One region of the Rhodococcus sp. FG69 genome, then DNA from elsewhere that is predicted to be linked to it. Evidence: predicted binding sites of a transcription regulator. Region 1 holds the regulator's gene; the other holds the start of a gene.
What was found. The regulator LexA, encoded in region 1, represses DNA repair genes until DNA is damaged. The targets are predictions, from matches to a motif close to CGAACANNTGTTCG.

Region 1 (5,715 bases):
TTCCGGACTCGCCGACCACGCCGGTCGCGCTGCACCAGGCTCTGCTGTCCGGACTGCTCTCTCACATCGGGCTGCGAGAAGGAGACAAACGTGAATTCCTCGGAGCGCGTGGGACTCATTTCGCGGTGTTCCCTGGATCCGGACTCTTCAAGAAGCCGCCACGTTGGGTGATGGCAGCAGAACTGGTCGAGACCGGCCGCCTCTGGGGACGGATGGCGGCCAGAATCGAACCGGAGTGGGCGGAACACCTCGCACCGCATCTGGTCAAGCGCACATACTCGGAGCCTCACTGGTCCGTCAAACGCCAGTCGGCCATGGCATACGAACGGGTGACCCTCTACGGCATTCCACTCGTCACCGGAAGGCCGGCGAACTATCACACCATCGACGCCGAGGCCTCGCGTGAATTGTTCATCAGACATGCTCTCGTGCAGGGCGAGTGGAAGACTCAACACCCATTCTTCCACCGCAATCGCGAGTTACTCGACGACGTCGGCGAGCTCGAGAACCGGGCGAGACGACGCGACATCGTGGTGGACGACGACGCCCTGTTCGACTTCTACGACGCACGCATCGGCGCGGAGGCCGTGTCGGCGCGCCACTTCGACACTTGGTGGAAGAAGACCAGGCGGACCAAGCCCGATCTGCTCGACTTCACCGCAGCCACTGTCGTCAACCCCGATGCCGCATCGGTACTCGGGGGCGACTACCCCGACGCGTGGCGTCAAGGCGACATCCAGTTCCCACTCACCTATCAGTTCGAACCGGGTGCGGCTGCCGACGGTGTGACCGCGCGGATTCCGATCGCGCTGCTCGCCCAAGTTCAGCCGGTCGGCTTCGATTGGCTCGTCCCAGGCATGCGATCGGAACTCGTGTCGACGCTGATCAAGTTGCTCCCCAAGGCGCAGCGGCGAAATGTCGTCCCTGCACCGGACTTCGCTGCGGCGGCGCTGGCAGCAATGACGCCTCGCTCCGAACCGGTGACGACCGCGCTGGCGCGCGAGCTGTCGCGCCTCGGCTCGTGCCGAATAGACCCGAACGACTTCGACGTCGACGGACTGCCCGCACACCTGAAGATGACCTTCGTTGCAGTCGACACCGATGGACAGCAACTCGGGTCCGCCAAGGATCTCGTGGAGCTGCGAAAAGCGCTGGCGCCCAGGGTCACGCGCGAAGTGGCCAGCGCGGTCGGCGCCGCGGAACGTGCTCCGGCGTTGGCATGGACGTCGTCGAGTCTCGGCACACTGGACGAGACGGTCACCAAGTCCGTCGGAGGACAGACGGTGACGGGGTATCCGGCGTTGGTGAAGGAGAACGGAGGCATCGCAGTCCGCGTCCTGAGCACCCCAGCAAGCCAGCGTGCCGCGATGCGCGACGGCACCCGTGCGCTGCTACTCCACTCGGCGCCGCGAGGAACGAAGGCCTTGATTGCCGGCATTCCGACTCGTGAGCGGCTGGCGCTCGGCCTGAATCCGTACGGCAGCCTCGACGATTTGCTCGAGGACTGCCGCACCACAGCGGCCGACGAGTCGATGGACGCACACGGCGGACCTGTCCGGTCACCGGAGAAGTTCGCAGCACTGTCGAAGGCCGTCAATGCCGATATCACCGAACGCACATCGAAAATACTTGCCCTCGTCCGACCGATCCTGATCGAAGCACTCGGCCTACGTGCCGTACTGGACACGGCGCAGGGCGACGCTGCCGACGATGTGCGCGAGCAACTGGCCGGGCTGGTCTTCGACGGGTTCGTGTTCGAATTCGGCTCGCTGCGACTGGCGGAAATTCCGCGCTATCTGAAAGCCGCGTCTGTGCGGCTGAACGCGTTACCGAGTAGCGCAGGCCGCGACGACGCAGGCATGGATGTTCTGGACCGAGTGTACGAAGCCTACGATCGGTTGCTGAAATCGCTGCCGGAGTCGCGGCTCCACACCAAACCAGTTCTCGACATCTTCTGGATGATCGAGGAGCTGCGGGTAGGGCTGTTCGCCCAGAGCATTCGCACTGCTTACCCGGTCTCGGAGAAACGAGTACTCAAGGCCATCGACAGTGCAGGCCGGAACTGAGCAGGCCAGTACTAGTCGACCGACGACGACTCGCGGTGCGCCCGAAGATCTTGGATTTCCTTCTCGAAGTCTTCGGCGGAACTGAATGATCGGTACACGGACGCGAATCTGAGGTAGGCGACCTCGTCGAGGTCCCGCAACGGCCCGAGGATTGCCAATCCCACCTCGTGGCTAGGGATCTCCGCAGAACCGGACGCACGAACTGCATCTTCGACCTGCTGAGACAGAAGGTTCAACGCGTCGTTGTCCACGTCGCGGCCCTGGCACGCCCGCCGGACACCCTTGACGACCTTGTCTCGTGAGAACGGTTCCGTCACGCCGCTGCGCTTGACGACTGCAAGAACCGCCGTTTCGACGGTGGTGAATCGGCGGCCGCATTCCGGACACGATCGCCGTCGACGGATGGCCTGCCCCTCGTCGGCTTCGCGCGAGTCCACCACGCGAGAGTCCGGATGCCTGCAGAACGGGCAATGCATGTGTGCGCCTCCGTCGTAGCCGTCGCACCCTTCCCGACCACTCCCGAGAGGTGCAGGCTTCGAGGATACTCGGAGCGTCACGTAGACAACTCGATCGCCCGACAAGCGAGGCGCCTGACGCGACGGAGCGACCGCCTGAGTCGCCACGAACGTCGACTACGGCTGGGCCGGAACAGTGAGCTGCTGCCCCTGTTCGATTGTCGTGACAGCAGGTGTGGACGCCGACTCGAGCGAAGCCGCGCGAAGGTTCGCCACCGCGACGAAGCCCAGAATCACCAGCGCGGTGGCCAGGACGCCGACCACCATTGCGGCCCACGAGATCTTTTCTTCGCGGTGCGCCCGGTCCACGCAGACACCGGCGGACCCATGGGAACCGCCCTGCGGGGCAGTGCCCCGTACGTAGCGCCGACGCTCGTGCGTTGCGCGGCGGCTGGTGCGCACAGGCGGGGCTGTTTTGGGGCGCTGGGCTGTCATGGGGCGCTGGGCTGTCATGGGGCGCTGGGCTGTCATGGGTCGCGGGGTTGTCATGGGGCGCTGATCGGTCAAGATAGTCATCGGAACCTCCGTGGTGTCGAACGCGATCGAACCCGTTATTCGATCAGGCGTTCGATGAACGCTTGTTCGAAGTTCTATCACGCGACTCCGACAAAGTCAGCAGAAAACGCGACACGGATCGAACAGATGTTTGATCACGAGGCATTTTCGGGTTAGATTCGTGTCAGAAACCACACGTCACATCCACCCCACGCGTTCGAACGGTCGAATGAACAGCCGTTGCACATCATCGAGACCGTGTCGAACGCGCGTACGACGCAGGAGGACGCACGAATGAAGGACGAGACCTCGTCAGGGTCGGCGAAATCGACAGCCAAGTCGACAACCAAGCCTGCCGGCAAACCGGCCGCTGTCCCGACCGCGAAAGCGTTCGAGGGCGAAGGCACCGATATCAATGCGGGCCTGACCGAACGTCAGCGCAAGGTCCTCGAAGTCATTCGGGCGTCGGTCACCGAGCGTGGATATCCACCTAGCATTCGCGAGATCGGCGACGCGGTCGGTCTCACTTCTACCTCGTCGGTGGCACACCAGCTGCGGACCCTGGAACGCAAAGGATTCCTTCGTCGCGATCCGAATCGGCCGCGTGCGGTAGACGTCCGCGGACTCGACGAGGTTCAGGCCGACCATGCGGCTGCTGTCGCCGAAGGCTCGGCCCCGGAGGGAGATCAGCTACCGACGCCGACTTTCGTGCCGGTGCTGGGAAGAATCGCAGCCGGTGGGCCGATTCTCGCCGAGGAAGCCGTCGAGGATGTGTTTCCACTCCCCCGCGAGCTCGTCGGGCAGGGTTCGTTGTTCCTGCTCAAAGTAGTCGGCGAGTCGATGATCGAGGCAGCCATCTGCGACGGCGATTGGGTGGTCGTCCGACAGCAGAGCGTCGCCGACAACGGCGACATCGTGGCCGCGATGATCGACGGAGAAGCCACGGTGAAGACCTTCAAGCGCACCAAGGGCGACGTGTGGCTGATGCCGCACAACCCACTGTTCGAACCGATTCCAGGAAACGACGCCGCCATCCTCGGCAAAGTCGTCACGGTGATGCGCAAACTCTGACCTGAAACTCCGAACGGCCCGCAACCACAAGGGTTGCGGGCCGTTCCATGAAGTATCGAAGTTACAGATCCAGTCCTCGCCCGATGATTTCCTTCATGATCTCGGTTGTTCCACCGTAGATCGTCTGCACACGAGAATCCATGTACGCCTTGGCAATCGGGTACTCCTTCATGTAACCGTAGCCACCGTGCAACTGCAGGCACCGATCGATGAGCCTGACCTGGTTTTCGGTAGTCCACCATTTCGCCATTGCGGCTTCCTGGACCGTGAGCGTTCCGGCGTTGAGTAGTTCGATGAACTTGTCGACCATGATTCTGGTGGCCGTGGTCTCGGTCGCGAGTTCTGCGAGGACGAACCGAGTGTTCTGGAACTTGCCGATCGACTTTCCGAAAGCCTTGCGGTCTCGGCAGTACTGGATTGTCATGTCCAGTGCGGACTCCATGGCTGCGGCGGCGACCACCGCGATGGACAGCCTTTCCTGCGGCAGGTTCTGCATCAGGTAGATGAACCCCATGCCTTCGTCACCGAGGAGGTTCGCAGCGGGAACTCGCACGTCGGTGAAGCTGAGTTCGGCGGTGTCTTGCGCTTTCATGCCGAGCTTGTCGAGATTACGACCTCGCTCGAAACCGGGCATGTCGCGCTCGACGACGAGGAGGCTGAAGCCCTGGGCGCCCTTCTCGGGGTCGGTGCATGCGACGACGATGATGAGATCGGCATTGATGCCGTTGGTGATGAAGGTCTTGGAGCCGTTGAGGACCCATTCGTCGCCGTCACGCACCGCACGAGTCTTGATGCCCTGCAGGTCGCTACCGGTGCCTGGCTCGGTCATGGCAATTGCCGTGATCAGTTCGCCCGAGCAGAACCCGGGTAGCCATCGCTGCTTCTGCTCGTCGTTCGTCAGGTCGATGAGGTACGGCGCGACGACGTCGTTGTGCAGGGTGAACCCGATTCCGCTGTACCCGCCACGGGTCGTCTCTTCGGTCAAGATGGCGTTGTAGCGGAAGTCTTTGACCCCGCCGCCGCCGTACTCCTCGGGAACCGCGGTTCCGAGGAATCCCTGCTTGCCTGCTTCGACCCAGACGTCGCGGTCGACGATGTTCTGCTCTTCCCACCGCGCGTGATTCGGAGCGACATGCTGGTCGAGGAATTTGCGGTACGACTCACGGAAGAGATCGTGCTCCGGTTCGAACAGTGTGCGGTCCACTAGCTTCACTCCTTCGATGCTGTCCAGTACGAGAACTGGCATTAGGAGAAGCCTACGACCGTCCTGCGGGCCTGGTCGATGACCGAGCCGTGCGTGATCGGTGACCGAACTAACGAGCGGTTCGACGGTTCAGGGCGCGCATCACCGGATACCCGACGAGGATTCCCACCGAACCCCACGCGATTCCGCCGAGTTCGACCGAACCGATCGTCAGAGTCAGGTCACCGATTCCGGCCACCAGCGCAGCAGCGACGACAGTGAGGTTCACCGGATCGGTGAAATCCACCGTGCTGTCGGTCCAGATACGCACACCCAGCAGACCGATCAGGCCGTAGAGAACCAGCGTCGCTCCGCCGATAACCCC
Region 2 (5,715 bases), on a different contig from region 1:
CGATGTGTCCGAATCGGCGCGCGCGCATGTGTGGAAGCAGCGCGAGAACCAACCGCACGGCACCGAAGTAGTTGACTGCCATGGTGCGTTCGTAATCGTGCAGGCGATCGGTGGACCTGTACAAGGATCGGCGTATCGACCTGCCGGCGTTGTTGACGAGCATGTCCACGTGACCATGTTCGCTCACAATGGTTTTCACCGTCTGGTCGACCGATTCGGTGTCGGTCACATCGCACGGATAACCGTATGCATCACCGCCGTCGGCGCGAATCTCCTCCACGACGGTCTCGAGCTGTTCAGCGCCGCGTGCGAGCAGGATGACAGTGGCGCCCTTGCGGGCCGCGGACTCGGCGCTGGCCTTGCCGATACCCGACGACCCGCCAGTGATGACGATGTGGCGCCCGACCAGAGGCCCGCGAGGATCACTACGGCGTGCTCGGTTCGGGTCGAGATGCTTCTGCCAATGCTTCCAGAGGGTGTCCGCGTACGCTGCGAGTGGGGGCGGAGTAATTCCGCTGCCGCTCAACGCATTCTGCGTTGTAGTCGAGTCGAAAGTAGTCGGCAGAGTCAGATGATCGAGCATGACCGGCGGAACCCCGAACCGCGACAGCAGCGCGTTGCGACCGTTGCGGAGAGCCCCCCGACGCGGGGAAACAACCGGTGCGGCGATCGCACCGGGAATTCCGATGACCTTTGCTTTCGACCCCGCCGCAGCACTGAACGCGCTGTAGACCTCGTGCATCGGTTGCGGATCAGGATTGACCAGATGGAAAACACGCTGTCCGAGCGGGTTCCGGTGGATCAACTCGACGATGGCCGCTGCGACGTAGTCGACTGGAACCAAATTGGTGGATCCGATGTCAGGAACTGTAATGGGAAGCGTCGATGGGAGTTTGGCCAGTTCGGCGAAGAACGGGAAGAAGAAGTACGGGCCGTCGATCTTGTCGATCGCCCCGGTTTCCGAGTGACCCAATACGGCTGACGGCCGGTAGACCCGCCAATCGGTTGCCGACTCCCGAACGATCTCCTCGGACTCGAACTTGGTCCGGTGATACGCCGTCGGGAAGCCTTGCCCATTGTCGAAATCGTTCTCGGTGAACGTTCCGGAGTAGTCCCCGGCGACGGCGATCGAGGAGATGTGGTGAAGCCTCGCGCCGGTGCGAACCGCGAGCTCGACGACGGCTCGGGTGCCGTCGACGTTGGTCGACGCTTGTTCGTCGCCGGCGGTCATGTCGTAGATGGCGCCGAGGTGGACGATGTGATCGACAGTGGGCGGCGCTTCCCTCAGCCCGAGCTCGGGTTCGGTGAGATCTCCGACGAGCGGGTGGATCCGATCCTTGCCGGTGAGTGCTGCGGCCTGCTGTTCGAGCTTGGCGACCGACTGTTGCCGAACCAGCACGTGTACCTCTGCGTCCGGGTCGCGCTCCAGCAGAAGTGGGATCACGTTCTGTCCGAGGAAGCCCGTACCGCCGGTAACGATGTAGTTCGCCATATCCGCCAACTTACTCCTAAGTAAGTTGTGAGGCCAGGCCTCGTGAGGTGACCGAAAGAGACATTCGCTCGATTTGCGGTGTGGTCGAGCCTGAACGCGCACTTTTCAGCCGGTGCGCAGTGTGCAGCCGCATACAACGTGCGCGTTCGCTGGAAGGTGCGCGTTCGGCCCCGAAGGTGACCGAAAGAGACATTCGGTCACCGCGAGGCCGCGTTCGGCCACCCCCGCGGCCTCCGCTAGTGCCCGATCCCGACCTTCGCGTGCACCTTCTTCATCCAGGCGGGAGCCCACCAGTTCGCCTCGCCCATGAGTTTCACCAGCGATGGGACCAGCAGCATTCTGATGATGGTGGCATCGATGATCAGTGCGAGGATCATGCCGACACCGAGAAATCTCATGATCGACAGGTCGGAGATGGTGAACGCGCCGGTGACGATGATGAGAATCAGGGCCGCAGCCGTCACGATGCGTCCAGTGCGTTGGGCTCCGATGATCACCGCTTCCTCGGTCGTCGCTCCTGAGGTTCGTGCTTCGACCATCCGTGACATCAGGAAGACTTCGTAGTCGGTGGACAGCCCGAAGACGACCGCGAGGATGAGGACGACGAACGTCGCTTCGAGTGGTGCGGGTGTGATTCCGAGTAGTTCGGCACCGTGCCCTTCCTGGAATATCCAGGTCAGGACGCCGAAGGTGGCGCCGAGGCTCAGCCCGGCCATGAGTACGGCCTTGATCGGAAGCACGATCGAGCCGAATGCCAGAAACAGCAGGATCAATGTCGAGATCACCATGATCGCGATCATCGCGGGCAGCCACTTCGCGATTGCGGCGTTTCCGTCGTCGACGAGCGCGCGGCTTCCACCGACGAGAATCTCGGTGCCGTCCGGAGGCGTCATCTGGCGTAGTTCCGCGACGGCTGCGCTGGTCGACTGCTCTTCGGTTTCTCCTTCACCCGGCTCGCCGTAGGTTGCCTCGAGGACCACGAAATCGTCTGCCGATCCGGAGAATTCGACGCGGGCGATGCCGTCGACCTCTTCGGCCTGGCGGGTGACGTCGGCGATGGGAGAGCCCTGCGGTTTCTGGCCGTCGAGGCCGCGTAGTACTACGGTGGCCCCTTCGCCGGTGGAGGGAAATTCGGTGTTCAACGTCTCGACTGCAACGCGAGCCGGATCGTCCTTGGGGAGTGCGGTGTAGTCGACCTGACCCAGAGTCACCGTGAGGATCGGCGCTGAGAGAACGAGCAGTGCCGCGATGATGACGGCGGCAACGACTCCCGGTGTGCGCATGACCCTGGTGACGACGCCTCCCCAGAACTTCTGTGCACGGGCGTCGCCGCGGTCGGACGCAGTCTTGCTCCAGGTGAGCGAGTTGATGCGATGGCCGAGGATCGCGAGGAGTGCTGGAACGGCCGTCAGTGACAGGACCGCTGCCCCGAAGACCGCTGCCATTGCACCGAATCCGAGCGATTTGACGACCGGTTGTGGGAACACGAGCATGCCTGCAAATGCGCAGATCAGCAGCAGTCCCGAGAAGATGATTGTTCGTCCTGCAGTGAGGACCGTGCGGATCGCTGCATCTGCCGGTTCGGCCCCTCCGCGCATTTCCTCACGAAATCGGCTGACGATGAACAGGCCGTAGTCGATCGCCAGACCGAGTCCGAGGAGCGAAGCGACGTTGAGGGAGAACGAATTCACTTCCGTGAACGACGTCAGAACTCGAAGGATGGCGAGCGCGCTGAGGATGCTGAGGATTCCGACGAACACCGGTACCGCTGCAGCGGCAACGCCACCGAAGATGATGATCAACAGCACGAGAACGATCGGAATGGCGATCGCTTCGGAACGCACCAGGTCGTTTTCGAGAGTAGTGCTGAACGAGATGCCTACGACCGATCCGCCGGCGAACTGCGAGGTGACGTTCGGGACTTCCAGCTGCGGTAGAAGCTGGTCGAACGTGGCGAAGGTGACCCCGGAGTCGTCGCCGAGAGTGACCGTCGCGAGCGCCTTGGTGCCGTCTTCGGAGACGAGGTACTGCTGTGCAGCAGCGTTGGCGGTCCAGTACGACGTCACGTTCTCGATGGTGTAGTTGCGCTGGAATTCGTCGAGTACCGCGGTGACGTCGGGGCCGATGTCGTCGATCGTCTTGCCTTCGGGCGCTGTGTAAATGGCCACGATGTCCGAAGTCTGCTGTCCGAGGTCCGCGACAAGTGTCGATACCTCGGCTGCCTCGCTGCCGGGATCGATGTAGCCGCCGTCGCTGAGCCTGTCGAACACCCCGAGGCCCCATATACCGCCGAGCGCAACGACCACGACGGCGATGGCGAGTACCCATCGTTTGCGGGAAACGACGAACGAAGCCCAACGTGTCACGTTCTTCTCCGGCTCTCTTGATTGGCACTGCGATCCTGGGCGAGCCTATCGGCTCCGGCGTCGATTGATTTCTGTCGGTGCTGTGAGTTCTAATGGGAACACACGTTCGAATGATGCCTTCCCCGTCATTCGCTCGAGCATACGTTCGCGCACAGCACCAGCGCCCTCGTGTGTATCCCGCAACCGGCAGCGAAGGGGTTCGACGATGGGTTGGAACGACGGTCCGCCGACCTGGTCGGAGATGGAACGTGTCCTGTCGGGGCGTCCGAAGCACTCCACACCCGACATCGTCGGTGACGGAGGGGACAGTCCGGCGTGGTCGCGTAAACGCGAGGTGTACGAAGGGAACGTGACGAGGTCGGCGGCTGTAGCCACGCCGTACGCGGAACTGCACGCACACTCGGCCTTCAGCTTTCTCGACGGTGCCAGCCAACCCGAGGCGATGGTCGAGGAGGCGGTGCGGCTCGGGCTCGAATCGATAGCGATCACCGATCACGACGGCTTCTACGGTGTCGTGCGATTCGCAGAGGCGGCCAAGGCTCTCGGTATCGGCACTGTCTTCGGTGCCGAATTGTCGTTGGGGACGGCGAAGTCCAGAGCGGGCGAATTGGATCCGGACGGGATGCATCTGTTGGTTCTTGCGCGCGGGCAGGAGGGATACCGCAGACTGTCACGCGAAATCGCGACTGCACACCTGGCAGGTGGGGTCAAAGGCAAGCCGCAGTACGACTTCGATGCTCTCTCGGCAGCATCGGGTGGGCATTGGCAGATTCTCACCGGCTGTCGAAAAGGCCATGTTCGACGCGCCTTGCAGGTCGGTGGACCTGACGCTGTGGATGCTGCGTTGCGAGATCTGGTCGACAGGTTCGGCGCAGACCGAGTCACCGTCGAACTCACTCGTCATGGTGTGCCGGAGGACGACGAGCGCAACGACGCGCTGTTCGAGGCAGCAGTGCGGTGCTCTCTTCCCGTTGTCGCCACTACCGCGGCGCACTACGCGACGCCGGACAGTCGACGATTGGCGATGGCCATGGCGGCGGTGCGTGCACGCAGCAGCCTGGATGATGCCTCCGGGTGGTTGCCCCCCACCGGTGGGACGCATCTGCGTTCTGGCGACGAGATGGCCGGCTTGTTTCGGCACTACCCCGGCGTCGTACGTGCTGCGGCAGAACTCGGACGTCAGTGCGCGTTCGATCTTCGGTTGATCGCCCCGCAGCTTCCGCCGTTCGATGTACCTGCCGGTCATACCGAGATCAGTTATCTCCGTAAGCTCACACTCGACGGCGCCTCACGCAGATACGGCACACCGACCGAACATCCGTCGGCCTATGCACAGATCGACTACGAGCTCGACATCATCGAGCGGTTGAACTTTCCTGGGTACTTCCTGGTCGTCCATGACATAGTCGCGTTCTGCAAGAGTAGTGACATCCTGTGTCAGGGAAGAGGATCGGCTGCGAACTCGGCGGTGTGCTACGCCATCGGAATCACCAATGTAGATCCCGTCGCGAACAAACTACTCTTCGAGCGGTTCCTGGCACCCGAGCGCGACGGGCCTCCGGACATCGATGTCGACATCGAATCGGACAGGCGCGAAGAGGCGATTCAGCACGTGTACGAGAAGTACGGTCGTTCGCATGCAGCGCAGGTCGCGAACGTGATCACGTATCGGGGTAAGTCCTCGGTGCGTGACATGGCGCGTGCGCTCGGCTTCTCGCAGGGCCAGCAGGATGCCTGGAGCAAACAGGTCACCCGCTGGTCCAACATCGGCGACCAGGAGGGGAGCGACATACCGAAACCCGTTCTCGAACTGGCGCGGCAGATCGAGGGTTTCCCGCGACACCTCGGTATCCACTC

Region 2: the regulator LexA is predicted to act here: its motif matches at 3,993-4,006, upstream of ACODSO_RS12955 (error-prone DNA polymerase).

What each region holds. Positions count from the first base shown of each region.
Region 1 is NZ_JBMDIX010000027.1:74,918-80,632, forward strand. It holds gene hrpA (ATP-dependent RNA helicase HrpA) at 1-2,066, shown strand, start outside; gene nrdR (transcriptional regulator NrdR) at 2,078-2,542, opposite strand; gene ACODSO_RS20015 (hypothetical protein) at 2,699-3,097, opposite strand; gene lexA (transcriptional repressor LexA) at 3,371-4,147, shown strand; gene ACODSO_RS20025 (acyl-CoA dehydrogenase family protein) at 4,209-5,351, opposite strand; gene ACODSO_RS20030 (uracil-xanthine permease family protein) at 5,461-5,715, opposite strand, start outside.
Region 2 is NZ_JBMDIX010000014.1:14,581-20,295, reverse strand. It holds gene ACODSO_RS12965 (SDR family oxidoreductase) at 1-1,492, opposite strand, end outside; gene ACODSO_RS12960 (MMPL family transporter) at 1,729-3,858, opposite strand; gene ACODSO_RS12955 (error-prone DNA polymerase) at 4,064-5,715, shown strand, end outside.